4 regions of the Streptomyces araujoniae genome follow, and region 1 is predicted to be linked to each of the others. Evidence: riboswitches for the same ligand, from Rfam matches in the RefSeq annotation. Region 1 holds a riboswitch; each other region holds the start of a gene.
What was found. A riboswitch is a leader RNA that binds a small molecule or an ion and turns the genes downstream of it on or off. The one in region 1 is predicted to bind cyclic di-AMP.

Region 1 (7,131 bases):
GTGGTCGCCGGCTTCACCGGTACGGGCTTCGCCTTCACCGAGAACATCCTCTATCTGGGCAACGCCTTCGGTGAGGACCAGCAACTGGGCAGTTCGGGCCTGGCGTCGATGACGGCGGGGACGTTCTTCGTACGGATCGTGCTGTCGCCGTTCGCGCACCCGCTGTTCACGGTCCTCACCGGCCTCGGCTTCGGCTTCGCGGTCATCAGCGCCCGCCACCACCGGCTCCGCCGGATCGCCCTGCCGCTGCTCGGCCTGCTCGCCGCGATGGGCCTGCACGCCCTGTGGAACGGTTCGGCGGTCTTCGGCGGGCTCGGCTTCTACGCGGTGTACGCGGTCGTGATGGTCCCGCTCTTCGGGCTGCTGACCTGGCTGGCGGTCTGGTGGCGCCGCCGCGAGCTGCGGACGCTCGCCGCCGAACTGCCCGCGTACGCCGCGGCCGGCTGGCTCACGCCGGCCGAGCCGCTGGCGCTCTCCTCGATGCGGACCCGGGGCATGGCCCGCGACCTGGCCCGCCACTGGCACGGCAGGCAGGACCGCTCCCGGGGCCGGGCGGCGGCCCGCGCGGTCGCCGAGTACGAGTCGTTCGCGACGACCCTCGCCGGGCTGCGCCGCCGCGCCCGCCATGACGCGGTGGGCCCGGACTTCGCCGCCCGGGAGCGGGAGCTGCTGCACCACCTCTGGCAGCGCCGGGACATCGCGTCCCCGGCCCTCACCCACGCGGCCCGCGTGACGGGCAGCGCCCCGCGCCCGTACCCGTACCGGCAGCCGATGCCGTACGGACAAGGACAGGGCTACGGCACCGGGCAGCCGCATCCGTACGGAAGCGGCCAGGGGTACGGGTACGGCTACGCCCCCGCCCAGCACCAGAACCCCGGCCACGGAACCCCCCACGGCCAGGCCCCCGGCCACGGAACCCCCACCTATGGCTATGGCTACGGCCAAGCCCCCCGGACAGACCGGCAGCCCTGACGTCGGGGGGTGAGCGTCAGGGCTGCCGGGGTTTCGAGGGGCGGGTGGTACGCGAACGACGTACCGGGATCTCAGACGTTGAGGCCCTTGCTGTTCAGCCAGGCGATCGGGTCCATGGCCGAGCCGCCGGCGGTGCGGACCTCCAGGTGGAGGTGGACGCCGGTCACGTTGCCGGTGGCGCCCATGCGGCCGATGGTGTCGCCGGTGCTGACCTTCTGGCCGACCGAGACGTCGATCGAGGACTGGTGGGCGTACCAGAGCTCGGTGCCGTCCTCCAGCTGGAGGACCGTGCGGTAGCCGTACGAACCGGACCAGCCGGCCGACGTGATCGTGCCGCTGTGCACGGCCTTGAGCGGCGAACCGGCCGCTCCGGCGAAGTCGGTGCCGGTGTGCTGGCCGGAGGACCACATGGCGCCGGACTGGCCGTAGGTCGAGGTGATCGTGTACCCGGAGGCGGGCAGGGTGTAGCTGGCGCGGAGCTTGGCGAGGCGCTCCTCCTCGGCCTTCTTCGCCGCCGCCTCCTCCGCCGCCTTCTTCTCGGCGGCGGCCTTGGCCTTCGCCTTGGCTTCCGCCTCGTCCTGCTGCTTCTTGGCCTCCGCGGCGGCCTTCTCGGCCGCGGCCTTCTCCTCGGCGGCCTTGGCCTCGGCGTCGGCGGCGGCCTGCTGCTGCTCGGCCTGCTGGAGGATCCGGGCACGCAGGGCCTCGCCCGCGTCGGTGGTGCCCTGCTCGGCCTCGGCGGTCGTGATGCCCGCGGAGGTGAGGGGGGCGGCCGCGGCGACCGGGGCGGCCTCGGCCTTGTCGGACATGAAGGCCCCGACGCCGGGAAGGGACTTGGCGTCGGGGAGGTTGTCCGCGATGGAATCGGGAAGGGAGATGGAGACGGGCGGCTTGGACTGGGCGGTGGCCATGCCACCCGCACCGACGGCCGCTATGACGCCGACCCCGAGGACGGTGGAGCTACGGGCGAGCCCCCGCTGCTTGGCCACGCGGTGCTTGCCGCGCACGGGACGGACGGACTCCGCGGTGGGGTTCCACTCCTCCCAGGTCCGCTCCGGACCGCCGAAGGCGTCGGCGCTCAGGGATGACGGGGCCTCAGGGGCAGGCTGGTTGGACGCCACGTGGGCGCACTCCTTTCCTTCCTTCTCGCCTACCGGGTTAGCTGACGGGTTCGGAGCAGGAAGGTCTCCTACGGGCCCCTCTGCCTCACAGTGGAGACACAGGCGTCCGATTCACCCCATGTAGGTGGTTCCCCGGTTCCCTTGCGGGATTCGGCGCTCGCGCACGGCGCCGTCCTGACGACGGCTGGGACGACCGCGCTGCGTTATCGAACGTTAATAGACAGGTGGGCCCGATTCCAAGCTGTTCCTGTTGATCATTAACGGCTACGACAGGGATTTACCCACAACAAACACCGCCAACCGGACAACATGACATCCCCTCACCCACACCTCTTTTTCTGACGGTATGTCAAACGTTATGCGGAGCGGCGCCCTTCAACTACGCACCGTGTCATCGCCCCGGCCCACGATCTTCACCGTCGTCCGCCGCGGCGGCTGCCCCTCCGCGGGACGGCTCACCGCGAGCAGCGCCATGTCGTCCGTCGACCGGCCGCCGGTGTGCAGCCGTACGTCGTCGGTGAGCGCCGAGAGCAGCTCCTCGGGGCCGGGGAAGATCCGGCCGCGGAGCCGGGCCTCGGGGTCGTAGAAGACGCCGTTCGCGTCCCGGGCCTCGGAGAGGCCGTCCGTGAAGGCGAGCAGCGTCGAACCGGGAGGCATCTCCCACTCGTCGGACCGGTCGGGCCACACCCCCAGGTCCATCCCCAGCGGCAACGCGGGCACGCTCGGCGCGAGAACCTCCAGGGCCCCGTCGGCGTGCAGCAGGATCGGCTCGGGGTGCCCGCGGTTGACGAGGCGCAGCGCGGCCGAACCGGGCGGGATCTCGGCCAGTACGGCGGTGATGAACCCCTCCATGGCGTCCAGCCCGTACCGCCGCGTCCCCTCCCGCGCGAGCGCCCGCTCCAGCCGCTGGGCCACGCCCTCCAGCGACCGCTCCTGCTCGGCGGCCTCCCGGAACGCGCCGATGATGACCGCCACCGCCTCCACGGCGTCCAGCCCCTTGCCGCGTACGTCCCCGACGACCAGACGCACGCCGTAGGGGGTGTCCGCCACCGCGAACAGGTCCCCGCCGACGAACTCGTCCGCCTGCGCCGCCTCGTACCGCGCGGCCACCTGGAGCCCGCCGATCCGCTCCGCCGGGGTCGGCAGCACGGCCCGCATGGCGGTCTCCGCGATGACCCGCGCCGAGGCCAGCTGCTCGTTGCTGCGGCGGACCACCCCGTTGATCACGAGGGCCAGGACGGCGGCGGTGAGGACAGTGATCATCTCGATGACCGGGACGACCTGGGTGGAGGTCCCGTCGGAGATCCGCATCGCGATGACGGAGAGGACCGAGGCCACCCCCGTACGGATGGTGCTGGCGAGCGAGAAGAAGGGCGCGGCGATCAGCGGCGCGGCCACGAACAGGGGGACGGCGGTGAAGTTGGCCGGGGCCAGCGAGTCGAAGAGGAGCCCGCCGCCAATCAGCAGCACCGGCAGCAGCCGGACGAACCGCCGGGTCCCGGCGGTCCGGGCCACCACCGGCTTCCCCCGCCCCGTGGAGCCGGGCGTGGCACGCCCGGGGATGCCGAGGCTCCCCCTCACGAGCCCGCGCCCCTTCTCCGCCATCCCCACCACCTGTGCACTCCTGCCCGGTCCGGCCACGGCTGCGGACGGTACCGCGCCCCGTCCAGGCTTCCCGGAGCCGCGCCGTGCGGCGACTCCTCATCGGCCAAATAGGGGGAAGCGGCCCCTTGCGCGGGCGGCCCCCGCCGGTCAGTCGGAGAGCCGGTGTTCCGCGTGGATCGTCAGCGCATCCCGTACGAAGGCGGCGGTGCCGTCTCCGTAGCGATCGTAGTTCTTTCCGAAGCGGGGATCGGCGGCGTACATCTCACCGAGCCCGATGACGTACGAACGGGTGAGCCCGGGACCCGTCTCCCCGGAGGCCAGCCACGCACAGTGCCGCCGGGCGACCTCCTGGGCCTGCTCGCCGCCCGGCCCGGCGCCGGCCTCCCGGGCCCGCGCCCAGTCGCGGGCGATGGCCTCGTGCTCGTCCAGGAAGGCCCGCTTCCCCTCCTCCCCCAGCGAGCGCCACCACCGGTCGCCCTCCTCGTACGCCGCACGCCCCCAGCGCTCGGTCACCTCCCGCTCGTGCGCGGTGTGGTCGAAGCCGTCGAACACTTCCTCGGCCATGAGTTCCACTCCCTCCTCCGTCTTGTGGAGAGTGGTCCGCACCGAGGCGATCTGCCGCCCGATGCGCGCCTGCTCCTGTTCGAGCAACCGCAGATGCGCCCTCAGCGCCGCCCCCGTGTCCCGCTGCCCTTCGAGTACGTCCTTGATGGCGGGCAGCGACAGCCCCAGCTCCCGCAGCAGCAGGATGCGCTGCAGCCGGACGAGGGCGTCCTGGTCGTAGTAGCGGTAGCCGTTGCTCCCGACCCGGCTCGGCGCGAGGAGACCGAGGTCCCCGTAGTGCCGGAGCGTGCGGCTCGTGGTGCCGGCCCTTCTGGCGATTTCCTGGATGGACCACTCCATGCCGGAAACGCTAGATCTTTACGCAACGTCAAGGTCAACCGGACAGCTCAGGTTCCGGAAACGACTCAGGCCCGGTACGCGATCAGTGATCTGCGTACCGGGCCTGGATCTTCAGTAGCGGGGACAGGATTTGAACCTGCGACCTCTGGGTTATGAGCCCAGCGAGCTACCGAGCTGCTCCACCCCGCGTCGGTGAACACAACTCTACGCCATCGGAGAGGGTGCTCCGACCACTTTTCCGTCGGGGCCCGCCGCTCAGCTGCGGCGGGCCCCGACGGGAAGGCTCTAGAGAGCCGCCGCCCCGGTGGGTGCGGGCGCGGGAGTGCGGTCGGTGAGCGGCAGGATCGCGGGCTCCGCGGCCTCGTTGAGGAAGACCCGCCGCACGACCCGCTCCGCGGCGTTTCCGTCGTCGAACTGGCAGAAGCGTTCCCGGAAGGCGGCGCGCAGGCCGGCGGCCTCCTGGCTCTGCCAGCGGCCGCTGCGGAAGGTGTCGATCAGCGCGTCCTCGGTGGTCGCCACGGCCCCCGGGGTGTCGCCGGGGCGGCCGGAGACGAGGTCGAAGGTGACACCGCGGCTCTGGGAGTAGACCTGCCAGTCGTCCGCGAAGACCACGATGGGCCGGTCCAGGTTGGCGTAGTCGAACGTGATCGACGAATAGTCGGCGATCAGCGCGTCCGAGGCCAGGCACAGGTCCTCGACCACCGGGTAGCCGGACACGTCGATGATGGCGCCCTGCTCCGCGAGGCGCTGCAGCCGGGGGTTCTGCGTGTAGAAGTAGTGCGAGCGGACCAGCAGGACGAAGTCGTCACCCAGCTCGGTGGCCACCCGGGCCAGGTCCAGGGTCGGGGTCCAGCCCTTCTGGTAGTCGCGGTGGGTCGGCGCGTACAGCACGGCGGTCTTGCCCGGAGCGATGCCGAGGTCGGCACGGATCCTGGCGACGTCCTCGGCGCCGGCCCGGTAGTAGACGTCGTTGCGCGGGTATCCCACGTCCAGCGACTCGAAGGCGGCCGGGTAGACCCGCTCCCAGTGCTCGGTGGAGTGCTCGTTGGAGGAGACGCTGAAGTCCCAGCGGTCCACGCGCTGCAGCAGCTTGGCGAAGTTCATGCCCTTCGCGGAAGCCGGGAAGTTCTGCTGGTCGATGCCCATGCGCTTGAGCGGGGTGCCGTGGTGGGTCTGCAGATGGACCTGGCCCGGCCGCTTGACGATGGCGTCGGAGAAGTTGACGTTGTTGACGAAGTACTTCGCCCGCGCCATGACCTCCCAGTAACGGCGCGAGTTGGGGACCACGACGTCGAGACCCTCGGGTATCTGGTCGGCGAGGTCCGCGCGGACCACCCAGACGCCCCGCACCTGCGGGGCCAGTTCCTTGGCCTTCTCGTAGATGGCGAGCGGGCTGCAGGCGGGGAGCCGGTTCCAGTACGAGCTGTAGACGGCGAGGTTGGGGTCGATGGCGCGGCGGCGCTCGACGGCGTACAGACCCGCGTACGCGCGCTTGCCGACCTTGACCTTCGCCTTGCGGGCCTTCTTCAGGCTGGTCTTCTTGACCCGGTCGACGAGCTCGGTGGTCTGGAAGGCGCGGTGCGAGCCCTTGGCCAGGGCGCGCATGTCGTCCCCGGTCTGCCCCTCGGGGAGCGTGAAGCCCTCCGGGAGGTGGCGGCGGTAGAAGGCCGAGGTGAGCTTGAAGAACTCCTCGCGGTCCGCGACCCTGACGCGCTCGGGGCGCTTGAGCGCGAACAGCATGTGGAACACCGCCCGCTCGAAGAGCAGGGGCCTCGCCCAGGCCAGTTCGGGACGCGCGGCGAGGAAGGCGAACAACCCCTCGTACTGCTGGAAGATGTCGAAGTGCTTGCGACCGGGCGTCTTGGTGATCGCGCCCTGACGGCGCTGGCGGTACTCGATGCCGACCTGGTTGAGGCATCCGATGCGCTCGGCCGTCACCATCGCCATGTAGGTGACCGGCGCGTCCTCGTACAGGCCCGGCGCGTACTGGAAGCCCTCCTTGAGGAAGAACTCACGACGGAACGCCTTGTTCCAGGCCACCAGGAACAGGTTGAGGTACTCGGGCCGCTCCTCGAGCCGGAACACGTCCGTGCCCGCCTGCTCGATCAGGTCGGCGGCCTCGGTGCGGCCGCCCTTGCCCCACCAGTAGGTACGCACATGGTCGAAGGCGAGGATGTCCAGCCCGCCGACGGCGTCCAGGCGGTCGGCCAGGGCCTGCAGCAGACCCGGCGTGTACGCGTCGTCGCTGTCCAGGAACAGCACGTACTCGCCCGTCGCCCGCGCGAGACCGGCGTTACGGGCCCGGCCCAGGCCCCCGTTCTCCGGCAGGTGCACGGCCTTGACCCGCTCGTCGCGGGCCGCGTACTCGTCGACGATCGCGCCACTGGAGTCCGGTGAGCAGTCGTTGACCGCGATGACCTCGATGTCCCGGAACGACTGGTCCAGGACCGAGTCCAGGCACTCGCGCAGGTACCCTTGAACCTTGAATATGGGTACGACAATGCTGAACCTGGGCATGGGTCAAAAACTCCTC
Region 2 (7,131 bases), 2.8 Mb from region 1:
AATCTGTACGACGGCAGCTACCGCCGGGCGCTCGGTCCGCGGGCCTGTCCGCTCGCCGTCTGCGACTGCCACATCGGCTATGTGCACCTGGAGACGCTGCCGCTGTACGACGTCTTCGCGGGCGGTGTGCTGGAGCGGATACCGGCCGGGCCGGGCGGGGGCCCGGCGCCGGACGGACCCCTGGTCCCGGGCCCGACCCGGCGTACGCTCCCCCTGCTGAACCCTGAGCCCCTGAATCCCTGAGAACCCGAGCCCCTGGGCACCTGCTGCTACAGCGGCAGCAGGTCCGGGCGCTTGGCCTCGACGTGGTCGCCGGACGACTCGCCGCGCAGCCGCCGCCCGATCCACGGCACGAGGTACTCCCGCGCCCACTGGATGTTGTCGCGCCCCTCGTGGAAGGTGCTGCGCTGGGCCTGCGGCGGCCAGGGCTGGTCCGGGTCGGCCGGGACGTCGTGGCCGAGGACCTGGGCGGCGCGCAGCGCGACCCGGGTGTGGCCCTCGGGCGAGAGGTGGAGCCGGTCGGCGTCCCAGGCGCGCCGGTCCTGCACCGAGCGCAGCGACCACAGGTCGAGCACCGGGCAGCGGTAGCGGTCCGCGATGGCCCGGAGGTGGACGTTGTACGTGGCGATCTTGCCCCGCATATGGCGCAGCACCGGGACGCCCCGGGTGTCGAAGCCGGTGGTGATCATGACGGAGCCGACCGCCTCGGTCAGCTCCGCGACGGCCTTCTCGTACCGCTCGGCCAGGTCGTCGGGGTCGGTGCCGGGCCGGATGATGTCGTTGCCGCCCGCGCAGAAGCTGACCAGGTCGGGGGCCAGCTCCTTGGCGCGGGGGATCTGCTCCTCGACGATCTGGTCGAGGAGGCGTCCGCGTACGGCGAGATTGGCGTAGCGGAAATTCCCGTGCCGGGTCTCGTCCGGGTTCGTCGCCGCGTCGGGGGCGGGGAGCCGGTCGGCGAGGAGAACCGCGAACCGGTCCGCCCAGCCGACAAAGGTGCCGTCGGGGCCGGGGTCTCCGACGCCTTCGGTGAAACTGTCCCCGATCGCCGCGTACGACCCGATGGTGTTCTGCTGCTGGGTTCTCGAATCGTCTGCCACAAGCACATATCCTGCACCGTTCAATGTGACCTACGCGACCGTAATACGGGGTTGACGGGTGGTGACATAGACCACCCGGTCTGATTTGGGTAAAGCCGGAATAAGTAGAGGGCGGTGTGCCACAGCACACCGCCCTCGATCACTTCACGCCCGGTGCGGGCCGCCCTCGGGTCAGAGGGAGACGCCGTGCTGGCGCAGGTAGGCGACCGGGTCGACGTCCGAGCCGTAGCTCGGGCCGGTGCGGACCTCGAAGTGGAGGTGCGGACCGGTGGAGTTGCCGGTGGAGCCGGAGAGGCCGATCTGCTGGCCGCCGGTGACGGTCTGGCCGGTGGAGACGTTCAGCGAGGACTGGTGGGCGTACTGGGAGTACATGCCGTCCGCGTGGCGGATGACGACCTCGTTGCCGTACGAACCGCTCCAGCCTGCCGAGACCACGGTGCCCGGGCCGATGGCGCGGACGGGGGTGCCGGAGGCGGCGCGGAAGTCGGCACCGGTGTGGTAGCCGCTGGACCAGCTGGAGCCGGAGGCGCGGTACTGGGTGGTGACCTGGGCGCTGTCCAGCGGGGCGGTCCAGCCGGAGCCGGTGGACTGCGAGGCGCCGGTCTGGGTGGTGGCACCGCTCCGCTTCTGCGCGGCGTCCGACTCGTCGGCCGAGATGGTGTCGCCCTTGGGCGCCTGCTCGGCCTTCTTCGGCGCGGCCTTGGGGGCGGCCTTCTTCTCGGCCTTCGGGGCGGACCTGGGCGCCGGGGCGGCCTTCTTGGCCTCGGAGGGCGCGGCGGAGCCGGCGGCCTTGGCGCCGAGGGTGAGCTTCATGCCCGGGAAGATCAGGCTGGGGTTCTCGCCGACGGTGGAGCGGTTGTCCTGGTACAGCTTCTGCCAGCCGCCCTTGAGCTGGTGCTCGGCGGCGATCTTCGCGAGGTAGTCGCCGGAGACGACGGAGTACGTCTTCGGGGCGGCCTTCGCCTTGGCGGGCGCGGCCTGCGGGGCGGCGGCCGGCACGACCGCGGCCGTGGCGGCGGCGGGCTTGACGGCCGGGGCGGCCTTCTCCGCTGCGTGGGCGCCGGTGGCGCCGATCAGCGGGAGGGCGAGTACGGCGCCGCCGGTGCCCGCGGCGAGGACGCCGCGGGTGATCGGGCCGGACTTGGGACGGCGGTGCTTACCCTGTGCGGGCATGGGGAAGTTCCTCTCCGGCGCCTGCGAGGTGAGCTGTCGGGTTCGGGCTGGAGATGCCCGGCCGCTGGATGGCGGCTTCACCCCTAGCCGGTCCGGATCGCTCCGGGCCGGCGGCTTACCTGGTTCCCCCGCTCCTGCCACACGTGAGTGGGTGGGTGCGAATTCCGGGCGGCGGCAGGATTAGGCGGTCCGTCCGGATTGACGGTGACCGTAAACGAGTCAGGACGACGGGAACAAGCCGTCGGTTGCCTCCCGGAATCATCGATTCAATTCCGCCCCGGATTTCCCGTCACACTCCGTGGATTACGGATCTTGGCTTTCCGTACGGATCCCGGGAAAACGACCGGGCTCCGTCGCCACGGTCCGTCACGGATATGATCCCGCTCACCTAGGGAATCCCATCTCCCCCATTAGCGGGGCATGTTCTGCGAAATGCACCAATACGGACATGCCGTCGGCACCACTTCTGACACTCCGTCATCCGGCCCATGATTTTCGGCCGAATCGATGTCGTATCGTCACAGGAGCGCCCTCGCCGGAGAGCCGCGCCGACGCCAGAGACTTCAGGAGCCACCGTGACGCAGCAGGTGCCGCAGGTCCCGCCGACCGAGACCGCACTGAACGGAGTCCGCAACTTCCGCGACGTGGGCGGGCTCCCCACCACGGACGGGCGGCGCACCGCCTTCGGCCGGCTCTACCGCAGCGGCCACCTGGCACACGCCACCGCCGAGGACGCGGCCTTCCTCTCCGGGCTCGGGCTGCACACCGTCTTCGACTTCCGCAACTCCGCCGACCACCAGCTCGACGGATACGACATCGAGTTGGCCGGTGTCCGCAATGTCAGCATTCCGCTCTCGGATCCGGCCGACGGAGCCGAGTTCTGGCGGCTGGTGCGCGACGGGAACATCGAGCAGCTGCGCTCGATCCTGGCCGGCGGCAAGGGCACCGAGCGGATGCTCCACATGTACCGCGCGACCATCGTGGACCGCACCGCCGAGCACAGCCGCGTCCTCCACGCCCTGGCGGAGGACAGCGTTCCGGCCCTGATGCACTGCGCGGCGGGCAAGGACCGGGCGGGGCTGTCGATCGCGGTCTCGCTGCTCGCGGTCGGCGTCGAGCGCGAGGCGATCGAGGCGGACTACCTCAAGTCCAACGACCCGCACCGCCGGTACAAGGTGAAGCGCACGGACATGTCCGCGACGGGGATGTCCCCCGAGGTGATGGAGCTGCTCAACCCGCTCTTCGGGGCCCAGTCCTCCTACCTCGCGGCGGCGTTCACGGCCATCGACGAGACCTGGGGCTCGACGGACCGCTATCTCTCGGAGGGACTGGGCGTCTCCGCCGCCACCCGGGAGCGGCTGCGCGAGCGCCTGCTCGACCAGGGCTGAGCGGCTACTCCGCGCCCGCCACCATGAAGAGCAGGTAGAGGAAGGCCGCGATCACATGGCCGACCACCAGGTAGGCGATGAGGCGGATCACCAGACCGCGCGGCATCCGGCGCTCCTGCGCGTCCTTCGTGGCCTTAGGCCGCCGGGGACTCAGCGGGTCGTAGTGTTCGGAATCGGACATGACGGTCCTCTCTGCCGGTCTCACGGCCGGTGGGTACGAAGGGTCCGGAGGTACGGGGGTCCGGAGCGCGGAGGTCCGCAGGTGTGCGGGGCCGCGGTGGTACGCGGGGTCAGCGCGCGTGGAGGGCGTTGCCGAGGCACAGCTCGGCCGCGGGGCTCTGGAGCAGGGAGTGGACGAAGAGCAGCTCCGCCCCGCCGCGGTCCAGGGCCGCGATCCGGTGCGGGGTGAGCGAGTCGAAGTGGGCGCTGTCGCCCGGGTCCAGATCGTGCACGGTCTCCCCCAGCGCGACCCGCAGCCGTCCGCCGACGACGTACAGCCACTCCTCACCGGGGTGCACGCGGACCAGGTCGCCCTGGGCGCCGTACGGGACACGGACCCGCAGCGCCTGCATGGCGCGGCCGGGGCTGCCGGCCCGGCGGTACATCCAGCCGTCGGCCTCGGCGCCCTCGAAGGCTCCGCCCCGGATGACCGCGTCGCGCTCGGGGGGCTTCTCGCCGAGCAGCTCGGAGACCGTCGTACCGTAGATACGGGCCAGGCCCAGCAGCATCGGCAGCGAGGGCTGGCGGCGGCCGGTCTCCAGCCGGGAGAGGTGGGCCGGGGAGAGTCCGGCCCGCTGGGCGGCGGTCTCCAGGGTGAGGCCGCGCCCGCGGCGCAGTTCGCGCAGTCGGGGGGCGACGCCGGGAAGCTCGTCGGCCGCCCCCTCGTCCTGAGGGTTCATGGTTCCATTGGGCCAGGAACTTTCCTCCCGGGCAAATAAATTGCCCGGGAGGCAAATCCCTCGGCCTCAGCGGTTGGCCACGGCCTGCTTGACCAAGGTCCGGCCGAAGTCCCACATCAGCCCGCCCCCGCTGTGGGCGTCATCCATCACCTCGGTGAACGCCGTCACGAAGCGGTCCACCTCCGGCTCCCCGATGATCAGCGGCGGGATCAGCTTGATCACTTCCAGATGGTCGCCGGAGACCTGGGTGAGGATGCGGTGCTTCTGGAGCAGCGGCACCACGACCATCTGGGCGAAGAGCCCCTTGCGGGCCGCCTGGAGCATGGTCCAGCGGCTGCGGAGCTTCAGCGAGGACGGGCGGCCGAACTCGATGCCGATCATCAGCCCGCGCCCCCGCACCTCGTGCAGCAGCTCGTAGCGGTCCACCAGGGCCGCCAGCCGCCCGCGCAGCAGGTCCCCGGTGCGCCGGGCGCCCGCGACGGTCTCCTCGTCCTCCATGACGGAGAGCACCGCGAGCCCCGCCGCCATGGCCTGGGCGTTGGAGCCGAAGCTCGCGGAGTGGACGAGGACCCGGTCCATCGAGGAGTAGACCTTGCGGAAGATCCACTCCTTGCCGAGCGTGGCGCCGACCGGCACATAGCCGCCGGAGAGCGCCTTGGCCACGCAGACGAGATCGGGCTCGACCCCTTCCTCGTGCTGGTAGGCGTAGAAGTCACCGGTCCGCCCGAGACCGGTCTGCACCTCGTCGGCGATCAGGAGCGCCTTGTGCCGGTGCAGCAGCTCCTGTGCCTCGCGCAGGAAGCCGGGAGGCGCGGCGTGCACTCCCTTGCCCTGGACGGGCTCGACGACCAGGGCCGCCACGTCGCCGCGCTTCAGCTCCCGGCGCAGCCCGTCCAGGTCGCCCAGGGCGATCGGGGTGTCGGGCAGCAGCGGGGCGAAGCCGTCCCGGAAGCCGCGCTCGCCGTTGACCGAGAGGGAGCCGGTGGTCAGCCCGTGGAAGGCGTGGTCGCAGTAGAGGACCCGGGGCTTCCCGGTGGCGTACCGGGCGAACTTCAGGGCCGTCTCGACCGCCTCCGTACCGCTGTTCCCGAAGAAGACCCGGTCCAGGTGCGGGCTGTGGCCGAGCAGCTTCTCCGCCAGCAGTCCGGGCAGCGGCTGGCAGTCGAAGCGGGTGAGGTCGGCGAGCTGGGCGTCGAGCACGTCGTGCAGGGCCCGGCGGACGACCGGGTGGTGCCGGCCGAGCCCCATGACGCCGAACCCGGCCAGCATGTCCAGGTAGTCCTGGCCGTCGGCGTCCCAGAAGTACGCGCCCTCGGCCCGCTCGTAGACCTTGTCGAAGCCGATGGTGTGCAGCATGCGCGGCAGCTGGTGGTTGAGGTGGCGTGCGTGCAGCTCGTACCGCTCGCCCCCGCGCTCCGCCAGCAGCCGCCCGAGGTCGAAGCCCTTTGGCCCGCCGTCCGTCACCGGTTGCCGCCGACGCTCTCCCGGGCCGCGCGCAGCGACTCCTTGAGCGATCCCATGGTCGCGAGGACGGCGGTGGGCTCGTAGCCGCAGTGGGCCATGCAGTTGGCGCAGCGCGGGTCCTTGCCCCGGCCGTACTTGTCCCAGTCGGTCTCCTCGATGAGCTGACGGTACGTCGGTACGTAGCCGTCGCTCATCAGGTAGCAGGGGCGCTGCCAGCCGAAGAGCGAGTAGTTGGGGATGGCCCAGGCGGTGCACGGGAAGTCCGCCTTGCCCTCCAGGAAGTCCAGGAAGAGCGGCGAGTGGTTGAGCCGCCAGCGGGCCCGGTTGCCGCCCGCGAAGGCCTTCTTGAAGAGTTCGCGGGTCTGGTCGACGCCGAGGAAGTGCTCCTGGTCGGGCGCCTTCTCGTAGGCGTAGGCGGGCGAGATCATCATCTCGTCGACCTTCAGGTCGTCGTTGAGGTAGTTGAGGACCTCGATGATGGTCTGCGGGGTGTCGGTGTTGAAGAAGGTGGAGTTGGTGGTGACCCGGAAGCCTCGCCGCTTGGCCTCCTTCATCGCCTCCACCGCCTCGTCGAAGACGCCCTCCTTGGCGACCGACTCGTCGTGCCGCTCCCGCAGTCCGTCGATGTGCACGGCGAAGGCGAAGTAGGGCGAAGGGGTGAACTTGTCGAGCTTCTTCCGCATGAGCATCGCGTTGGTGCAGAGGAAGACGTATTTCTTCCGCGCGACGAGCTGGCGCACGATCTCGTCGATCTGCGGGTGCATCAGCGGCTCGCCCCCGGCGATGGAGACCATGGGGGCACCGGATTCGAGCACCGCGCCCACGGCCTGGGCGACCGGCATGCGCTGCTTCAGGACACCGGCCGGGTGCTGGATCTTCCCGCAGCCCTCGCACGCGAGGTTGCAGGCGAACAACGGCTCGAGCTCGACGATCAGGGGGAACTTCTCACGCTTGCGGAGCTTCTGCTCGAAGAGATACGTCGCGACCTTGATGGACTGACGGAGCGGCATGGCCATCTGGCTCACCTCCTGGGGAGCAGTAAAGATCGGTGCCATTCGTAGAAAGCGGGAAGGACGGCACGGAGAACACGGAAGGCCGATATTCCACCGC
Region 3 (7,131 bases), 750 kb from region 1:
CGGCGCCTATGACGCGACCGCCTGGAACTCCGGCGCCACGCCCGAGGACGCCGCGTACGAGCCCGAACAGATGTCGCACCAGCTGTACGAACAGCAGCAGCCGGAGTCCGAGGAGGGCGGCACCTCCGAGATTCCCGTTCTGGATCTCACCCCGGGGACCGATCCCGACGAGCGGCCCGAGCCGGACACCGCCCCGGCCCCTGCCGCTTCCTCGTACGACGACGGCGGAGAGAGCCCCGCCCCGCTCTCCGCGGACCGCACCGTGGTCCACGCCCCGCGCAGCCGGGCCCGCCGCCGCAGCCCCGCCAAGCGCTCCGCGCTCCTGACCGTCGCCGTCCCCTCCGCCTGTGTGATGAGCGTCGCGGGCATCGCGGCCGCCTCCGTCAGCGGGATCAGCGACGAGGAGAAGCCGGAGAAGACCACCTCGCTGGCCGTCGCGGACCCCAGCACGGTGAAGGCGGTCGCCGCGAACAACAAGCTCGACAGCCAGCTGGAGCAGCTCAGCGAGGGCAGCGACGACTTCCGCCAGCGTGCGAGCCGCACCCAGGAGCGCATCGACCTCAAGCAGCGGCAGGCCGAGGAGAAGAAGAAGCGCGAGGAGGAGGCCGCCCGCCGCGAGGCGCTGCGCCCCAAGTTCGTCCTCCCGGTCAAGCAGCACGGACTGAGCGCCTACTACGGCCAGGCGGGCGTCAACTGGATGTCCGTCCACACGGGCATCGACTTCCCCGTCGGCTACGGCTCCCCCGTGATGGCCGCGACCGACGGCACCGTCCGCACGCAGTACAACAGCGCCTACGGCAACATGGCGATCGTGACCATGGCCGACGGCACGGAGACCTGGTACTGCCACCTGAGCAGCACCAAGATCCGCTCGGGACCGGTGAAGGCCGGTGACGTCATCGCGTACGCGGGCAGCTCCGGCAACTCCACCGGTCCGCACCTGCACTTCGAGGTGCGCCCGGGCGGCGGGGCCTCGGTGGACCCGCTGGCGTGGCTGCGCAGCCACGGCGTCGAGCCGACCTGACGGTGACGGGACGCGCGTAAGTGACAGGAGAGGGGCGGGACGGCTGCGATCAGCCGTCCCGCCCCTCTCCCCTTGCGTCGCCCTACAGCTTCTCGACTGGTGCGTACCGCAGGAGCAGCTTCTTCGGGCGCTCGTCGCCGAAGTCCACCGTCGCCTTGGCCTGGTCGCCGGCGCCCTCGACGGCCACCACCGTGCCCAGGCCGAACTGGTCGTGCGTGACCCGGTCCCCCACCGCCAGCGAGACCGTCGGCTTCTCCGTGGAGCGCCGGGTGGCGAAGCCCGAGGGGCCGGAGCGCGAGCGCGAGGAGGAGAGCGAGGACGTGATGCCCGAGGTGGGGCCGGCCGGGGCGGCCATCGGGCCCTTGCGCTTCCAGTCCAGGTGCGTTTCCGGGATCTCCTCCAGGAACCGCGAGGGCGGGTTGTACGAGGGCTGTCCCCAGGCGCTGCGCATGGCGGCCCGGGTCAGATAGAGCCGCTCGCGGGCGCGGGTGATGCCGACATAGGCGAGACGGCGCTCCTCCTCCAGCTCCTTGGTCTGGCCGAGGGCCCGCATGTGCGGGAAGACGCCGTCCTCCAGGCCGGTGAGGAAGACGACCGGGAACTCCAGGCCCTTCGCCGTGTGCAGGGTCATCAGCGTGATGACGCCGGAGCCGTCCTCGTCCTCGTCGGGGATCTGGTCGGAGTCGGCCACCAGCGCGACCTTCTCCAGGAACTCCGCGAGCGTGCCCGCGCCCTCCTCCTCGCCGCGCTCCTGCTCGAATTCGAGGGCGACGGCGGCGAGTTCCTGGAGGTTCTCGATACGGGTCTCGTCCTGCGGGTCCGTGGAGGCCTGGAGCTCGGCCAGATAGCCCGTGCGCTCCAGCACGGCTTCCAGCACGACGGCGGGCCCGGCGCCGGACTCGACGATCGTGCGCAGCTCCTCCATCAGCGTGTTGAACCGCTTGACGGCGTTGGAGGAGCGGGCCGCCATGCCGTACGCCTCGTCGACGCGGCGCAGCGCCTGCGGGAAGGAGATCTTCTCGCGCATCGACAGGGCGTCGATCATGGCCTCGGCGCGGTCCCCGATGCCGCGCTTGGGCACGTTGAGGATGCGGCGGAGCGGGACGGTGTCCTCGGGGTTGGCGAGGACGCGGAGGTAGGCCAGGACGTCCCGGACCTCCTTGCGCTCGTAGAACCGCACGCCGCCGACGACCTTGTAGGGCAGGCCGACCCGGATGAAGATCTCCTCGAAGACACGGGACTGGGCGTTGGTCCGGTAGAAGACGGCGACATCGCCCGCCTTGGCGTCGCCCTTGTCGGTGAGGCGGTCGATCTCGTCGGCGACGAACTGGGCCTCGTCGTGCTCGGTGTCCGCGACGTAGCCGGTGATGCGGGCGCCGGAGCCGGCGTTGGTCCAGAGGTTCTTCGGGCGGCGGCTCTCGTTGCGCTCGATGACGGCGTTGGCGGCGGAGAGGATCGTCTGTGTGGAGCGGTAGTTCTGCTCCAGGAGGATCGTCGTCGCGTCCGGGTAGTCCTCCTCGAACTGGAGGATGTTGCGGATGGTGGCGCCGCGGAAGGCGTAGATCGACTGGTCCGCGTCACCCACCACGCACAGCTCGGCGGGGGCGTCGGACGCCTCCCCGGAGGGGCCGACCAGCTCCCGAACCAGCGTGTACTGGGCGTGGTTGGTGTCCTGGTACTCGTCGACCAGGACGTGGCGGAAGCGGCGGCGGTAGTGCTCGGCCACGTCCGGGAAGGCCTGGAGGAGGTGGACTGTCGTCATGATGATGTCGTCGAAGTCCAGGGCGTTGGCCTCGCGCAGGCGGGCCTGGTAGAGCGTGTACGCCTGGGCGAGGGTCTTCTCGAAGCCGTCCGCCGCCTGTCCGGCGAAGGTCTCCTCGTCGATCAGCTCGTTCTTGAGGTTGGAGACCTTGGCGGTGAAGGACTTCGGCGGATAGCGCTTGGGGTCCAGGTCCAGATCGCGGCAGACCAGGGCCATCAGGCGCTTGGAGTCGGCGGCGTCGTAGATCGAGAACGACGAGGTGAAGCCGAGCTTCTTCGACTCGCGGCGCAGGATGCGGACGCACGCGCTGTGGAAGGTCATCACCCACATGGCGTTGGCGCGCGGGCCCACCAGCTGCTCGACGCGCTCCTTCATCTCGCCCGCGGCCTTGTTGGTGAAGGTGATCGCGAGGATCTGCCCCGGGTGGACCCCGCGCTCGGCCAGCAGGTGGGCGATGCGGTGGGTGAGCACCCGGGTCTTGCCGGAACCGGCCCCGGCGACGATGAGCAGCGGGCAGCCGGCGTGCACGACGGCGGCGCGCTGCTCGGTGTTCAGCCCGTCGAGCAGTGCGGCGGAGTCGATGACCGGGCGCGGGTGACCGTCCCGGTAGTACCCGTCCCGGGGAGGCGGGGGCGCGTCGAAGACGCCCTCGAAGAGTCCCTCCGGCACCGCTTCGGGTGCGTGCTCCTCGGGGGGCGGCGGCGGGCCGTCCTCCGCGGGCTGGAGGCCGGTCAGGAAGTTGTCGTCAAAGAGGCTGCTCATCGCCCTCCGAGTCTAGGGGGCCGCACCGACAACGTTCGGCCGAAGGCCGCAAGCGGCCACCGGCACGGGCGTCCGCCCCGTACGGACGGAGAGCGGACGTCCACGTTCCGTGAAGGAGCAGCCGGTCGGAGGGGGTGCAGGTTCCGGCCGGGGAGAAGGTCACGAAAATGTATCGGGCATATCGCTCATCCTCCTTCCCAGCGGCGGGCCGCGTTGGCTAGCGTGCTCGGTCAGGTGATCCGTAGCTCCCTGAGGCGAACCGCGTCTCACGGTCACCTCTGCCGAATCCGTGCTGCCCTCGCGGCGGTTCGGAACCGGGGACCCACACGCAGAACCGGGGTGAATCGGTCCGTGCCCGCGCAGGCGGACCGTAGGACAGCCTTCCGTTCCGTCCGAACCCGACAGCTAACCCGGTAGGCGGTCCACGGAAGGAGATGCCGGTCTTGGCATCGCATCGCAAGCCGCGTACGAAGGTGCGCACGACCACCCCCGCCGTCGGGTTCACGACGGCCGCGCTCGCCTCCGTGACGCTGCTCTCCACGCAGAACGCGACGGCGGCGCCCGCCGAGCCGAGGCCGGCCATCGAGGACGTGCAGAAGAAGGTCGACGAGCTGTACCGGCAGGCGGGCAGCGCGACCCAGCAGTACAACCGGGCGAAGGCCGCCTCCACCACCCAGCGGGCCAAGGTCGACACGCTGCTCTCCGACGTGGCGAAGCGGACCGAGCGGATCAACGAGGCGCGCCGGGAGCTGGGCGCCTACGCGGCCGCGCAGTACCGCACCGGCGGCATCGCGCCCACCGCGACCTTCTTCCTGGCGGACGACCCGCAGGGGTACTTCGACCAGAGCCGGCTGATGAGCCGGGCGACCGAGCGGCAGCAGAAGGCCGTCGACGACTTCCGCACGCAGCAGGCCGAGGCCTCGAAGAAGCGCGCGGAGGCCGTGAAGAGCCTGGAGAAGCTGACCGAGACGCAGACCGCGCTGCGCACCGGCAAGCAGACCGTGCAGACCAAGCTGGCCGAGGCCCGGGCGCTGCTGTCGCGGCTGACCGCCGAGGAGAAGGCGCGGCTGGCGGAGCTGGAGCGGAAGAAGGAGGCCGAGGCCCGGGAGAAGGCGGAGCGGCTGGCCGCCCGCCAGGCGGCCGAGGCCAAGGAGCGCGAGGCGGCGGAGAAGAAGGCCCGCGAGGAGGCCGCGAAGGAGTCCGCCGAGGCCGGTGGCTCCGGTTCTGGCTCCGGCAGCGGTACGGGGACGGGGACGAGCCCGGGGTCCGGTACGGGTACGGGGGCCGGGACGGGCAGCGGTTACGCGGCCAAGGCCGAGAAGGTGCTGGCCTTCGCCCGCGCCCAGATCGGGAAGCCGTACGTGTGGGGGGCGACGGGCCCGTCCTCGTACGACTGCTCGGGGCTGACCAAGGCGGCCTGGCGGGAGGCGGGGGTCACCCTGCCCCGGACCACCTGGGACCAGGTGAAGGTCGGCACCCGCGTCGCCACGTCGGACCTCCAGCCGGGTGACCTGGTCTTCTTCTACGACGACATCAGCCACGTCGGCATCTACAAGGGCGACGGGATGATGATCCACGCGCCGAAGCCGGGGGCGAACGTGCGCGAGGAGTCGATCTACTACATGCCGATCTACGGCAGCGTGCGCCCGGCGTAGCGCACGTCGGCCGGGGCGGGCCTCACGCCTCCCCGCCCCGGCCTATCGGGCTCCGGGAGCCTCTCGGGCCCCGGGAAGTTCTCAGGCCCCGGGCGCCGGGGACCCCAGGCCCCTCAGGCGCTCCTCAGGAGCCACCCGGGCCCCTTGGGCACCCCCAGATCCCTCAGGTCCCTCAGCCATCCCGGTCGCCCAGGCCCCTCAGTGCCCCTGGCCTCTCAGACCCCTCAGGTCCAGAGCGTGGCGATGAAGATGTTGGCGACCGTCAGTCCGCCGACCGCCGCGAACGCGCCCTTCTCGACCTTCTCCTGGTCCCGCTTGACGTAGACGAGCGCGAGGATGACGACGAGGACCGCCAGCTTGACGCCGATCTTGATGTTGTTGACGGTCTGGTCGTCGGCCTGGTTGAGCCCGACCAGGGCGACGCCGGTGACCAGCATGGTCAGCGCGCCGTGCAGCATGGCCGGAACGAAGCGCGCGGTGCCTGCGCCCATGGCCTTCATCTGGGTCAGGAAGCCGCCCAGCAGGGAGGCGATGCCGATGATGTGCAGGGCGACGAAGACATTGATGAGTACGTCCATGGCTCCGGAGCCTAGCCATGGCCAAATCTTTACCCAGCAGTGAGGCAAGCCTTCCTTGGCGCCTTCGCCGGAACTGTGCGCGGGGCGCCCGAACCTGCCGGAATAGTCAATTCCGGGTCACCGTCCGCAGTCACTCGCCGACTCCGAAGCGTCACATCCGGGCAATAACTGTCATGGCGACCCTTTTCCGTTCACCCGGATTAGCGTCCCTGGCGAGCCCATCGGTACCCCGGCGGGCAGCCGACAGGAAGGATGCCGCCCCCGTGGCCGCGCACCGGAAATCCGCTCACCGGAAACCCAAGCAGCGCCCGTTCACCGGCCCTGCTGCCCGCACCGCCGCCACTCTGGCGCTCGCCGGAGCCGCCACCGCCACCTCGGCCGGCGGAGCCGGGGCCGCACCCGCCGAGCCCGCCCCCACCGCCGCCCAGGTCCGGGCCAAGGTCGACCGGCTCTACCACGAGGCCGAGGTCGCCACGGAGAAGTACAACGGGGCGAAGGAGAAGGCGGCCGCCGCCACCCGCACGGTCGACGCCCTGGCCGACGAGGCCGCGCGCCGCACCGACCGCCTCAACACCGCCCGTCACACCCTCGGTTCGATGGCCACCGCCCAGTACCGCACCGGCACCCTCGACCCCGCGCTCCAACTGGCGCTCTCCTCCGACCCCGACAGTTATCTGGAGCGCGCCTCCCAGCTGGACCGGGCGGGCGACCGGCAGGCGGGGCTGCTCGGCTCGATCCGGCGCCAGCTCTCCGGGATCGCCCGGGTCAAGGCCCGCGCCGACCGGCAGACGGAGGCGCTCGCCGCCCGGCAGGCCGAACTACGGGAACACCGCAGCGCGATCCGGGCCAAGCTGGCCGACGCCCGCACGCTCCTGGCCACACTCACCGCCGAGGAGCGCGCCGCGTACGAACGCTCGGCGGACGCCGCCCACGGCGGTGGCCCGGCCCGCGCCGACCGGGCGGGCAGCGGCCAGGCCGAGCGCGCCACCCCCCGCTCCTCCGTCGCCGCCCCGAACTCCCGGGCGGGCCGGGCCATCGCCTTCGCCCACGGCGCGATCGGCAAGCCGTACGTCTGGGGCGCCACCGGGCCCAACGCCTTCGACTGCTCCGGTCTGACCCAGGCCGCCTGGCAGGCGGCGGGCGTCAGTCTGCCCCGCACCACCTACACCCAGATCAACGCCGGGCAGCGCGTCTCCCGCTCCCAACTGGCCCCCGGTGACCTGGTCTTCTTCTACTCCGGGATCAGCCATGTCGGCCTCTACATCGGCGGCGGCCAGATGATCCACGCCCCGCGCCCGGGCGCACCGGTCCGGATCGCGCCCATCGACCAGATGCCGTTCGCCGGAGCGA
Region 4 (7,131 bases), 1.9 Mb from region 1:
GCCGAGATGAACGAGGAGAGGCCCGCGCCCCGGCGGTGGAGGCCGGAGAGCAGGGCGATGCCGATGGCGCCGGACTGGGTGAAGAGGCCGATCCGGCCGCGGGCGGGCGACTCGGGGGCGAGGGAGGCGTTCAGCCGGACGGACTCGGCGGTGTTGATGATGCCGAAGGCGTTGGGGCCGATGATCCGCATGCCGTACGAGCGGGCCTGGCGGACCAGTTCGCGCTGGAGCTCGCGGCCGGCCGAGCCCCGCTCGGCGTATCCGGCGGAGAGGACGACGAGCCCCTGGACGCCGTGCTCGCCGCAGTCGGCGACGGCTTCGGGGACCCGGTGGGCGGGGACCGCGATGACGGCCAGGTCGACCCGCTCGCCGATCTCGCCGAGCGAGCGGTGGGCGGGGACGCCGTCGAGGGTGGTCGTGCTCTCGTCGAAGGCCCGGTTCACGGCGTAACTGCGGCCGGTGAAGCCTGCGGCGAGGAGGTTGCGCAGCACCGTGCGGCCCACTCCCCCGGGCGTACGGCCGGTGCCGATCACCGCGACGGAGCCGGGGGCGAGGAGGCGCTGCACCGAGCGGGCCTCGGCGCGCTGCTCCCGGCCGCGCTGCACGGCGAGGGACTTCTCGGTGGGTTCGAGGTCGAGGGTGAGGTGGACGGAGCCGTCCTCGAAGCTGCGCTGCTGGGTGTAGCCGGCGTCCCGGAACACCTTGATCATCTTGGTGTTGGCGGGGAGCACCTCGGCGGCGAAGCGCCGGATGCCGCGCTCGCGGGCGACGGCGGCGATGTGTTCGAGCAGCGCGGAGGCGACCCCGCGGCCCTGGTGGGCGTCCTGGACGAGGAAGGCGACCTCGGCCTCGTCGGCGGGGGCGGAGGCGGGCCTGCCCTGTTCGTTGATGCGGTCGTAGCGGACGGTTCCGATGAACTCGCCGCCGATCGTGACGGCCAGCCCCACCCGGTCGACGTAGTCGTGATGGGTGAAGCGGTGCACGTCCCGGTCGGAAAGGCGGGGGTAGGGGGCGAAGAAGCGGTAGTACTTCGACTCGTCGGAGACCTGCTCGTAGAAGCTGACCAGCCGCTCGGCGTCGTCCGTGGTGATCGGCCTGATGCGCGCGGTGCCCCCGTCGCGGAGCACCACGTCCGCTTCCCAGTGGTCGGGGTACGCGTGATGCGGACTCTGCTCCGGCGTGGGCTCCATGGGCAAAGCCTACGACCGGCGTCCCGGTCGCGGAGGGTTCGGTACCGGGGCAGTCTGGGGACGATCCGGACGGGACCGGCCGGAGGAGAGGCCGGGCAGAGCAGTACGCACCGCATGAGAGACTGGTCTAGACAACCATTGATATGTGAAGGGCAGAACCATGGCTGAGCGCCGCGTAAACGTCGGTTGGGCCGAGGGCCTGCACGCCCGCCCCGCTTCCATCTTCGTCCGTGCCGCCACGGCCTCCGGCGTCCCCGTGACGATCGCCAAGGCCGACGGCAACCCGGTCAATGCCGCCTCCATGCTCGCGGTGCTGGGCCTGGGCGCCCAGGGCGGCGAGGAGATCGTGCTCGCCTCGGACGCGGACGACGCCGAGGCCGCCCTGGACCGTCTGGCGAAGCTGGTCGCCGAGGGTCTCGAGGAGCTGCCCGAAACCGTCTGACGGTACGGAGGACTGAGCCGTGGATCCCCTGAGGGGACCACGGCTCTTTCTTTATTCCGCACCCGGGCCCGACCCGCGACCGGCTATTCGAGGGCAGCACGGAAAAGCCCCCGGAATTACTTCTCTTTGTATACGGCTTCCTTGTTAATGGCGGGCACTCGCAATGTTTACGCCGTGTTGCGAAGAACTCACCCGGGACCGCGGCGCCGGGTGACGGCCGGGCCGGTCCGGGCGGCGGCGGAGCCGGTGGGCCGCGGCCGACCGTTCCGCGTGCTGGGCGGCCAGCGCCCTCGCCCGCTCCGCGTCGCCGCGCGCCACCGCGTCCACGATGGCACCGTGCTCGGCCCAGGAGTCGACGGGGCGGGCCGGCTGCTCGACGGCGTACATCCACGCGGTCTTGTGCCTGAGCTGGGTGAGCAGGGCGATGAGGCCGGGGCTGCCGGAGGCCTGGGCGAGGGTCTCGTGGAACCAGCCGCCCAGCGCCCGCAGGTCCTCCCCCTCGCCCCGGCGGGCCCGCTCCTGGCCCAGCCGGACCAGGCCGCGGAGCACCTTGAGGTGGGCCTCCGTCCGGCGCTGGGCGGCCCGGGCCGCGCCGAGCGGCTCCAGGAGCATCCGGATCTCCAGCAGGTCGGCGGCCTCCTGCTCGGTGGGCTCGGCGACGCAGGCCCCGGCGTGCCTGCGGGTGACGACGAAGCCCTCGGACTCCAGCGTGCGCAGCGCCTCGCGCACCGGGACGCGGGAGACCCCGTACCGCCGCGCCAGCAGTTCCTCGGTGAGGCGGCTGCCGCGTTCGTAGACACCGGAGACGATGTCGTCACGGATTGCCGTGCATACCGATTGCGCGGGAATGCGCATGTCCGAACCTCCGCCATAATCCCCGCGAGACGCGGCCGGCCGACACCTGTTCCGTGACTCTATTGCAATCCGCCGCAATTTCCGATGGCGGGTCGGAATCGAGGGATATCTTCTGGCGGATTCCGGAAGGCGCGGGACCGGACCGTGGGGCCGGACGGGACCGTGGGGCCCGACCGGACCGTGGGGCCGGACGGGACCGTGGGGCCCGACCGGACCGTGGGGCCGGACGGGACCGTGGGGCCCGACCGGACCGTGGGGCCGGTTCGCCGGACCGCTTGCCCGGGCCGGGCGTCGGTGCCGTGCGCGTCAGACGTTGACGCCGTGCGAGCGCAGGTAGGCGACCGGGTCCATGTCCGAGCCGTACTCCGGGGTGGTCCGGGCCTCGAAGTGCAGGTGCGGGCCGGTGGAGTTGCCGGTGGAGCCGGAGAGGCCGACCTGCTGGCCGGAGGTGACGCTCTGGCCGACGGAGACGGTGATCGAGGAGAGGTGGCCGTACTGGGTGTACGTGCCGTCGGCCATCCGGAGCACCACGTTGTTGCCGTACGCCCCGCCCCAGCCGGCCTCGACGACCGTACCGGCGCCGACCGCGACGACGGAGCTGCCGGAGGCGGCGCGGAAGTCCACGCCGGAGTGGCTGCCGGAGGACCAGAGGGCGCCGCCCGACTTGTAGCCGGTGGTGACGTAGGACCCGGCGACGGGGAGGTGGAAGGCGTTGAGGCGGGCGCGCTCGGCGGCGCGGGCGGCCCGGGCCTTCTCCTCGCGGATCTCCTTCGCGCGGGCCTCGGCCTTGCGCTCCGCCTCCGCCTTCGCCCGGGCCTTCTCGGCCTTGGCCTTGGCTTCCGCGGCGGCCTTGGCCTTCGCCCTGGCCGCGTCGGCCGCCTGCTGGTGCTGGGCGCGGGCCTGGGCGTCGAGCCGCTCGGCGAGCGTGGCGTCGAGGGTGATGGCCTGGGTGAGTCCGGTCTCGACGGTCCGGGCGGCCTCGGAGTCCGCCGCGGTGGCCGGCGAGGCGAGGGTGCCGAGGACGCCGGTGGTGGCCAGGGCCGTGACGCCGGCGACATGGGCGCTGCGGCGGGTCAGGCGGCTCGGGGCACGGTGCTTCCCGGTGGCACGGGTGAACGCCATGGAGGGGCTGGATCCTTTCCTTCCTTCTCGCCTACCGGGTTAGCTGACGGGTTCGGAGCAGGAAGGTCTCCTACGGACTCCCGGGCCGGTTCGCGGCACGGGGATCCGATTCACCCCAGGGACTGCGTGTGGGTCCCCGGCTCCCCAGGCTCGCGCCTGACGGGGACTCGGCGATGGCTGCCCGGCGCCGCGGGTGCGGCATACGGGTGGCGGACAGCCGGGCCGACGCTAGGCGGGGCGGCTGCGCATCACCAAACGGACAGGGGGGTTTGTCGCGCATCCCACAGGGCAGATCGTCACCCTCTTGGAGGAAGAGGCACATTTGGGACTTAACGCGCAAAAAGCGAGGGCCCCGGCGAACCGGGACCCTCGTTCCTTCTGCCGCGCCGGTGCGGTGTCAGCCGCTGACGACGGTCACCTCTCCGATGCCGAGCGCCTTCACCGGCTCCGCGATCTGCGCCGCGTCCCCGACCAGGACCGTGACCAGCCGGTCCACCGGGAAGGCGTTGACCACGGCCGCGGTCGCCTCCACGGTGCCCGTCTCCGCGAGGCGGGCGTACAGCTGGGCCTGGTAGTCGTCGGGGAGGTGCTGCTCGACCTGGTCGGCCAGGGTGCTCGCGACCGAGGCGGCCGTCTCGAACTTGAGCGGGGCGACGCCCACCAGGTTCTGCACGGCCGTCTCGCGCTCGGCGTCGGTAAGCCCTTCGGCGGCCAGCGTGCGCAGGACCTTCCAGAGGTCGTCCAGGGCCGGGCCGGTGGACTCGGTGTCCACCGAACCGCTGATGGCGAGCATCGCCGCACCGCCCGCGTCGGGCCCGGCGGAGCGCAGGACCTGGGCGAAGGCCCGCACGCCGTAGGTGTAGCCCTTCTCCTCGCGCAGCACCCGGTCCAGCCGGGAGGTGAGGGTGCCGCCCAGGCAGTAGGAGCCGAGCACCTGGGCGGGCCAGACGCTCTCGTGGCGGTCCGGGCCGATGCGGCCGATCAGCAGCTGGGTCTGGACCGCGCCGGGGCGGTCCACGATGACGACGCGACCGGCGTCGTCGGCGGTGATCGGGGCGACCGGGCGGGCCTGGCCCGCGTCGCCCGACCAGTCGCCGAGGGTGTCGGCGAGCAGGGCGTCCAGGTCGATGCCGGTCAGGTCACCGACGATCACGGCCGTCGCGGTGGCCGGGCGGACATGGGCGTCGAAGAAGGCGCGCACGGCGGCCGCGTCGATCCGCCGCACGGTCTCCTCGGTGCCCAGCCGGGGGCGGGACATCCGGGCGGTGGCCGGGAACAGCTCCTTGGAGAGCTGCTTGGCGGCGCGCCGGGACGGGTTGGCCTGCTCGTGCGGGATCTCGTCGAGCCGGTTGCCGACGAGCCGCTCGATCTCGCTCTCGGCGAAGGCCGGGGCGCGCAGGGCCTCCGCGACCAGGCCGAGCGCCTTGGCCAGCCGGGAGGCCGGGACCTCCAGGGAGACCCGGACGCCGGGGTGGTCGGCGTGGGCGTCCAGGGTGGCGCCGCACCGCTCCAGCTCGGCGGCGAACTCCTCGGCGCTGTGCTTGTCGGTGCCCTCGGAGAGCGCGCGCGACATGATCGTGGCCACGCCGTCCAGGCCCTCGGGCTCGGCGTCCAGCGGCGCGTCCAGGAAGATCTCCACGGCCACGACCTGCTGGCCGGGGCGGTGGCAGCGCAGCACGGTCAGCCCGTTGGGCAGGGCGCCGCGCTCGGGGGCGGGGAAGGCCCACGGCCGGGCGGTGCCCGGGGTCGGCTGCGGGTGGTACTCCATGGCTACTCCAGTCACGGCGGCGTCGCTCACTTGTCCGTCCCCTCGGGCGCGTCGGTGGCCTCGTCCCCGTCCTCGGCAGGCTCGACCGGCTCGTAGACGAGCACCGCCCGGTTGTCGGGGCGCAGGGCCGCCGCGGCCGCCTGGCGCACCTCCTCGGCGGTGACGTCCAGCACCCGGCCCACGGCGGTCAGGGCGAGCTGCGGGTCACCGAACAGCACCGCGTAGCGGCAGAGTTCGTCGGCGCGGCCCGCGACCGTCCCCAGCCGGTCCAGCCACTCGCGCTCCAACTGGGCCTGGGCGCGCTCCATTTCCTCCGGGGTGGGCCCCTCGGCGGCGAACCGGGCCAGCTCCTCGTCGACCGCGGTCTCGATCGTCTCCACCGCGACACCGCCGGAGGTCTTCACGTCCAGCCAGCCCAGCGAGGGCGCCCCGGCGAGCCGCAGCAGCCCGAACCCCGCCGCCACCGCCGTACGGTCGCGGCGGACCAGGCGGTTGTGCAGCCGGGAGGACTCACCGCCGCCGAGCACGGTGAGCGCCAGGTCGGCCGCGTCGGCGGCGCGGGTGCCGTCGTGCGGGAGGCGGTAGGCGGCCATCAGGGCGCGCGCCGGGACCTCCTCGTGGACCACTTCGCGCAGCTGCTCGCCGATGATCTCGGGCAGGGTGCCGTCGCGCGGGGGCTGCTTGCCGTCGTGGGACGGGATGGAGCCGAAGTACTTCTCGATCCAGGCGAGGGTCTGCTCGGGGTCGATGTCGCCGACGACCGACAGCACCGCGTTGTTGGGCGCGTAGTACGTACGGAAGAACGCGCGGGCGTCCTCCAGGGTGGCCGCGTCCAGGTCGGCCATGGAGCCGATCGGGGTGTGGTGGTACGGGTGGCCCTCGGGGTAGGCGAGGGCGGTGAGCTTCTCGAACGCGGTGCCGTAGGGCACGTTGTCGTAGCGCTGGCGGCGTTCGTTCTTGACGACGTCGCGCTGGTTCTCCATGGACTCCTCGTCCAGGGCGGCGAGGAGGGAGCCCATGCGGTCGGCCTCCAGCCAGAGGGCCAGCTCCACCTGGTGGGTGGGCATGGTCTCGAAGTAGTTGGTCCGCTCGAAGCTGGTCGTCCCGTTGAGCGAGCCGCCGGCCCCCTGGACCAGCTCGAAGTGACCGTTCCCCTTGACCTGGCCCGAGCCCTGGAACATCAGGTGCTCGAAGAGGTGAGCCAGACCGGTGCGTCCCTTGACCTCGTGGCGCGAACCGACGTCGTACCAGAGGCAGACCGCGGCGACCGGGGTCAGATGGTCCTCGGAGAGCACCACACGCAGGCCGTTGGCCAGGCGGTGCTCGGTCGCTGTCAAGCCGCCGGAGCCGGCCTGTGCGGTGGCCGTGTGACCCATGGGCATGTACGTCCCTTCGATCGCGATACTGGACTTCCTGACCGGTACTCCCTGCCAGACCTGCCACTCTAAGCAAGCGCACCGGCACCTGGCGAAGTTCCCGTTCCGCGGAAGTTTCCGTCGATGGTGTCCCGGGCCGTGCCGCCCGGCACGGCTTCGGACGGGTCGAGGTCCGCGTTGTCAGTGCGGAGGTCCACAATGGTCCGCATCAGTACCCCAGGTTGTCCGATCAGAATCCGTGAATCCGAGAAGGAGTCGCAGCCGCGATGGCCCGCCGTAGCACGAAGACCCCGCCGCCGGACGACTTCGAGGAGAAGATCCTCGACATCGACGTCGTCGACGAAATGCAGGGCTCCTTCCTCGAGTACGCGTACTCGG

Region 2: it holds a riboswitch for cyclic di-AMP, as region 1 does, so the genes downstream of both, ACQ9ZG_RS29825 (LysM peptidoglycan-binding domain-containing M23 family metallopeptidase) here and ACQ9ZG_RS17785 (M23 family metallopeptidase) in region 1, are expected to answer to the same signal.
Region 3: it holds a riboswitch for cyclic di-AMP, as region 1 does, so the genes downstream of both, ACQ9ZG_RS21285 (C40 family peptidase) here and ACQ9ZG_RS17785 (M23 family metallopeptidase) in region 1, are expected to answer to the same signal.
Region 4: it holds a riboswitch for cyclic di-AMP, as region 1 does, so the genes downstream of both, ACQ9ZG_RS26350 (M23 family metallopeptidase) here and ACQ9ZG_RS17785 (M23 family metallopeptidase) in region 1, are expected to answer to the same signal.

The regions. Positions count from the first base shown of each region.
Region 1 is NZ_CP194070.1:4,170,988-4,178,118, reverse strand. It holds gene ACQ9ZG_RS17790 (PrsW family intramembrane metalloprotease) at 1-972, shown strand, start outside; gene ACQ9ZG_RS17785 (M23 family metallopeptidase) at 1,044-2,090, opposite strand; cyclic di-AMP (ydaO/yuaA leader) riboswitch at 2,102-2,256, opposite strand; gene ACQ9ZG_RS17780 (PP2C family protein-serine/threonine phosphatase) at 2,466-3,695, opposite strand; gene ACQ9ZG_RS17775 (MerR family transcriptional regulator) at 3,843-4,598, opposite strand; tRNA gene ACQ9ZG_RS17770 (tRNA-Met) at 4,714-4,787, opposite strand; gene ACQ9ZG_RS17765 (bifunctional glycosyltransferase/CDP-glycerol:glycerophosphate glycerophosphotransferase) at 4,884-7,115, opposite strand.
Region 2 is NZ_CP194070.1:6,994,512-7,001,642, reverse strand. It holds gene ACQ9ZG_RS29835 (STM4011 family radical SAM protein) at 1-243, shown strand, start outside; gene ACQ9ZG_RS29830 (SGNH/GDSL hydrolase family protein) at 270-1,097, opposite strand; gene ACQ9ZG_RS29825 (LysM peptidoglycan-binding domain-containing M23 family metallopeptidase) at 1,269-2,270, opposite strand; cyclic di-AMP (ydaO/yuaA leader) riboswitch at 2,274-2,434, opposite strand; gene ACQ9ZG_RS29820 (tyrosine-protein phosphatase) at 2,846-3,658, shown strand; gene ACQ9ZG_RS29815 (DUF6126 family protein) at 3,663-3,839, opposite strand; gene ACQ9ZG_RS29810 (helix-turn-helix domain-containing protein) at 3,949-4,557, opposite strand; gene ACQ9ZG_RS29805 (aspartate aminotransferase family protein) at 4,624-6,021, opposite strand; gene hpnH (adenosyl-hopene transferase HpnH) at 6,018-7,037, opposite strand; gene ACQ9ZG_RS29795 (phosphorylase family protein) at 7,043-7,131, opposite strand, start outside.
Region 3 is NZ_CP194070.1:4,923,875-4,931,005, reverse strand. It holds gene ACQ9ZG_RS21295 (M23 family metallopeptidase) at 1-1,024, shown strand, start outside; gene pcrA (DNA helicase PcrA) at 1,107-3,548, opposite strand; cyclic di-AMP (ydaO/yuaA leader) riboswitch at 3,818-3,984, shown strand; gene ACQ9ZG_RS21285 (C40 family peptidase) at 3,983-5,203, shown strand; gene ACQ9ZG_RS21280 (hypothetical protein) at 5,428-5,781, opposite strand; gene ACQ9ZG_RS21275 (C40 family peptidase) at 6,045-7,131, shown strand, end outside.
Region 4 is NZ_CP194070.1:6,103,749-6,110,879, reverse strand. It holds gene ACQ9ZG_RS26365 (bifunctional acetate--CoA ligase family protein/GNAT family N-acetyltransferase) at 1-1,190, opposite strand, end outside; gene ACQ9ZG_RS26360 (HPr family phosphocarrier protein) at 1,351-1,632, shown strand; gene ACQ9ZG_RS26355 (GntR family transcriptional regulator) at 1,777-2,487, opposite strand; gene ACQ9ZG_RS26350 (M23 family metallopeptidase) at 2,794-3,609, opposite strand; cyclic di-AMP (ydaO/yuaA leader) riboswitch at 3,624-3,792, opposite strand; gene ACQ9ZG_RS26345 (M16 family metallopeptidase) at 4,007-5,377, opposite strand; gene ACQ9ZG_RS26340 (M16 family metallopeptidase) at 5,404-6,759, opposite strand; gene ACQ9ZG_RS26335 (DNA gyrase/topoisomerase IV subunit A) at 7,020-7,131, shown strand, end outside.